DNA from 2 places in the Tissierella sp. MB52-C2 genome. Region 2 is predicted to be linked to the other one. Evidence: a T-box and tRNA genes for the amino acid it is inferred to sense, from the RefSeq annotation. Region 2 holds a T-box; the other holds one or more tRNA genes.
The links. The T-box of region 2 lies ahead of lysS (lysine--tRNA ligase). A T-box ahead of a tRNA ligase gene usually reads a tRNA of that ligase, here a tRNA-Lys.
Positions count from the first base shown of each region.

Region 1 (2,478 bases), 710 kb from region 2:
GTTTCCCAATTCTATGTAATGGATTTAGTGATGCTAATGGGTCTTGAAAAATAAAACCTATCTCCTTACCTCTAATTTCATTAAGCTCTTCTTCGGAAAAATCAACCATATTTTTACCATTGTAAATTATTTCACCACTAACTCGAGTAAAATTCTTATCATGTAGCCCTACTATGGAGTTAGCAACTGTACTTTTACCACAACCTGATTCTCCAACTATTGCTAGTAATTCATTTTTGTGCAAAGAGAAAGATACTCCATCTACTGCATCAAAGTATTGGTCTTGAAATCTAAATGCAGTGTGTAAATCTTTAATCTCTAATATCTTTTCATTTCCCATTTCTCATTTCCTTTCTTGTATATTTATTTACTAACACATTATATAAATTTTAATGCTCATATTTGAGCTTTATATACATTTAATAAATATTATATAAACTAATGCATCCTTAAAAATCATTTTAAACTGTTTGCAAGAATAGCTTTAAAATTTATTTCTCATGAAATAACAATGTATTCAGAATAAAAGTTAATTACTTATTTTTATGAATTTATTAAATTTTGTAAATTTACCTTATTTTATCATCATTCACTTTTTTATGCAACTAAAAAATAAGATTAGTATACATTAATAGACAAAAGAATCCAAATATTATTAAATATTATTAAATATAATTAAGAAAATCTTTAAATATCAGAAAATAAAAGTTGTAAACTTTTATAGAATATTTGCAATATTGTGTAATGAGTTAATCTTTACAATGCCGAGATATAATATATTTTTAGAGATTAATAGAATTTTTAAATGTTTTATATCATATATGAATAATAATATAAACTACATATTTGAAACTTTTAAAAAACTCTTCATATTCACACATAGTAAATTGTTCATATATTTAATTTATAATATCTATAGCAATTTAAAATTAATTTTTAAAAATTAAGTGACTGTCTCAAAATACTTTTTTTGATTATACTATAGACAAATATCGGTTATAGTAGTATAATAATAAAGTTGGTTAGATTTGCACCTTTAGCTCAGATGGTAGAGCAACTGACTCTTAATCAGTGGGTCCAGGGTTCGAGTCCCTGAAGGTGCATTTTCAAAAAAGAACTCTGATAAAATCAGAGTTCTTTTTCTATTTTTGTTATATATAAATGTCTATATCAACAAATAAAAAAAGCTAAATAAAAATTTATTTAGCTTTCCGTTTCTTTAATTATTTTTATAGTTTTCTCTAAGAAAGAATATTGCCAATGTTCCAGGCCCAGAATGAGATCCTATTGCAGCACCTATATCATTGATTATAAATTTTTCAACTCCAAATCTTTCAAAAATTAGCTCCTTTAATTTCATGGCTCCTTCAATATTATCACTATGACTGATTCCAATAACCTGTTCCTTCAGCACTATATCTGCAGCTCTTTTCTCCATAATATCTAACATAGTTTTAAATACTTTGTTTTTTCCTCTTACTTTTTCTAATGGAAGTAGTTTTCCATCGTCTACATGGAGAACTGGCTTAATGTTTAATAACCCTCCGAGGAAAGCTTGAGTTCTAGATACTCTTCCTCCTCTAAATAAGTATTCAATATCATCTACAGTAAATATATGTTCAATATTATCTACATAAAATCTTATCTTCTTTATAATTTCCTCTTTTGACTTTCCTTCCTTTGCCATCTTTGCTGCTTCTAATACAATAAGTCCAAATCCTATAGTAGCTGATTTAGAATCTATTATATCTAATTGAAAATCTGGATATTCTTCAAGTATTCCTTCCCTTACAAGTAAAGATGTTTGGTAAGTCCCTGATAATCCAGATGAAAAAGCTATATATATGGCATTGTCTCCATTATTAGCATATTCTGTGAACTTTTCTTTAAATGCATTTGGGGGTATTTGTGCTGTTTTATATATTTCTCCATTTCTCATATTACTATATACTTCTTCTGGCTTTATAGTGACATTATCTAAATACTCTTTATCATCTTTAATTACGATAATTGGTAAAATATCTATACTGTATTCTTCTATTAGTTCCCTTGGCAAATCACAGGCGCTGTCACTTAGTATTTTAATTCCCATTATAATCCCTCCCTCTCTTATAATATTATACAACATTATTTCGCTAGAATTAACAATAAAATGAAAATAATGGTATATATTTTTTATTTTAAAAATAGATTATAATACTATCATTTTAAGGAGTTGAATTTCATGAAATTATTCTTTATTAGAAAGAAAACTTTATTTTGGATAATTGCAATATTAATTTTAATGATTATTTGTTTAATAGGCCTTCCTTTCATAGTTTAACTATTGACTTAATAACCTTACCTTCTTATACTTAATATAAAGGAGGATTATCTATGGCTTTATTAGAAAATACTATTTTATTAGGTATATTAGCAAGTACTATAGCTGGATTATTTACTGGAATAGGAGCTATACCTATATTTTTTACAAGAAAT
Region 1 covers NZ_CP133261.1:658,243-660,720, reverse strand. Annotated here, with positions in the region: gene RBU61_RS03355 (ABC transporter ATP-binding protein) at 1-340, opposite strand, end outside; tRNA gene RBU61_RS03350 (tRNA-Lys) at 1,031-1,103, shown strand; gene RBU61_RS03345 (DegV family protein) at 1,220-2,092, opposite strand; gene RBU61_RS03340 (ZIP family metal transporter) at 2,377-2,478, shown strand, end outside.
Region 1: it has a tRNA-Lys gene. The T-box ahead of lysS (lysine--tRNA ligase) is inferred to sense a tRNA for this amino acid. The anticodon was not compared.

Region 2 (2,478 bases):
CACATAGTCTCTCTTTTCCACGGAGCTTTAAAATCAATTTCTATTCCATCATAAGTTGCCTTAGTCGTTCCTTTTACCTTTAAAAATACATATTCGTATAGCTGCTCCATAAGCCTCATCATATCATCATAGTCTGCATAAGCCATATAACATTCAAATAATGTGAACTCTGGATAATGAGTTCTATCTATACCTTCATTTCTAAAGGCTCTTACCATAGTATAAACTCTATCGATTCCTCCTACTATAAGTCTTTTTAAATATAATTCTGGGGACACGTTCATAAACACTTCACAGTTTAGCGCATTTACATTTGTTACAAAAGGCTTTGCCTCTCCTCCGCCATATTTTGTATCTAATATTGGAGTTTCCATCTCCATAAAATCTTTTCCAGCCATAAATTCTCTTATGGCTGACATAGCTTTTGAACGATTAATAAGTCTTTGTTTTACGTCTTCATTCATTATCATATCAAGAGAACGATGTCTTTGTCTTAAATCAGCATCTTGAATCCCATGATATTTTTCTGGTAATGGTCTTATGGATTTAGAAAGCATTGTGATTTTATTTGCATCTATAGTTATTTCTTCTGTTTTTGTTCTAAATGCACTTCCCTGTACTCCTATAATATCCCCTGTATCTATTAGTTTAATTAGATTATATTCCTCTTCTCCTATATGGCCTTTACTTATATAAACTTGAATTGTTCCTTGCTGATCCCTAATATTTAAAAAAGTAACCTTTCCCATCTTTCTTAAAAGCATAACTCTACCTGCTAAAATAAATTCTTGTTCACTATCTATAGAATCAAAGTTTTCTAATATATACTTAGAGTTAGAACTTGTATTGAAAGAATATGGATATGGATTAATCCCATATTCTTTAAGCTGTGTTAATTTCTTTACTCTCTCTACCATAAATTCATTAGCATCTTGCATTATCTCACTTAAATTATTTAAATCTGTATAGTTGCCGTACATTGATAATACCACCTTTCATTTTTTCAAAATAGATTTTTTACATATTTCTACTTTGTGACAATAAAAAAACTCTCACCTCCAAGACATAAGTCTTGGGGACGAGAGATAATTACTTCGTGGTACCACCCCAGTTTGTTAATATGTCACCATATTAACCTTTTCAAGTACGTCTCTTAACTACAATATAGTTAACAGGTTATACTCTAGCTCTTTAACGGGAGCTCCCGTTACATCATCCCCTATTTTTAGGTTCAATGTAAGACTCAGAGGCTTTTTTCAATAAATATTTTTTACTTCCTCTCACCAATGGAAGCTCTCTGTAAAAAAATTTAATCTATCTACTCATCTCTTCATAATCTTTTTACTTTTGATTATTCTATTATACTTTATTTATAAAGTCAACATTTTTCTAATATTAACATATAGCCAATTCTGTTGTCTTATCAAAAACATGCATTTGCTTTGTATCAATGGAGATTTTTACATTATCACCAACTTTTATATTTAATTCTGAGCTAACCTTTGCATTAATACTCATTCCAGATAAGTCTAAATATAAATTATCCTCAGAACCTAGATGTTCCACTACATCTACTTTTGCATATTTTGTACTATTTTGACATATCTGTATAGCTTCAGGGTGTAAGCCTACTATAACTGTTTTATCTACATAGTGCTCCATTACATTTTCAATTGATTCTGGAGATATTATGTCAATACCATTGAAGTGAAGATAAATTTTATCATTAATCTTTTTTACTATTGCATCAATAAAATTTATTTGTGTATCAATAAATCCTGCCACAAATATATTTTTAGGGTGACTATACAATCCTTTGGGAGTATCGACTTGCTGGATTACCCCTTCTTTCATTACCACTATTCGAGTTCCAAGGGTCATTGCTTCTGTCTGGTCATGAGTTACATAAATAATGGTTGCTTGTAAACGATGATATAGTTTAGCAATTTCTGCCCGCATTTGAATTCTTAATTTTGCATCTAAGTTTGATAAAGGCTCGTCCATGAGAAAGATCTTTGGCTCCCTAACAATAGCTCGACCCATGGCAACACGCTGACGTTGGCCACCAGACAATGTTTTGGGTTTCCGATCTAGCAAATCATAAATATTAAGAATATTTGCCGCTTCTTTTACTTTATGGTCAATTTCTGATTTTGGTAATTTACGTATTTTCATACCAAAGGCTATATTGTCATATACACTCATATGTGGATATAAAGCATAATTTTGAAAAATCATAGCAATATTTCGATTCTTAGATAATACATTATTCATAATTTCTCCATCAATTTTTAGTTCTCCACTTGTTATTTCTTCCAGACCCGCAATCATTCTAAGTGTAGTAGTTTTCCCACATCCTGAAGGTCCTACAAAGACTATAAATTCTTTATCTTCAACATTTAAATTAAAATCTTTTACAGCGGTAAACCCATTCTCATATGTCTTGCTAATGTTTTTTAATTGTAATTTCAAATAGAA
Region 2 covers NZ_CP133261.1:1,369,805-1,372,282, reverse strand. Annotated here, with positions in the region: gene lysS (lysine--tRNA ligase) at 1-980, opposite strand, end outside; T-box leader at 1,072-1,343, opposite strand; gene RBU61_RS06700 (sn-glycerol-3-phosphate ABC transporter ATP-binding protein UgpC) at 1,396-2,472, opposite strand.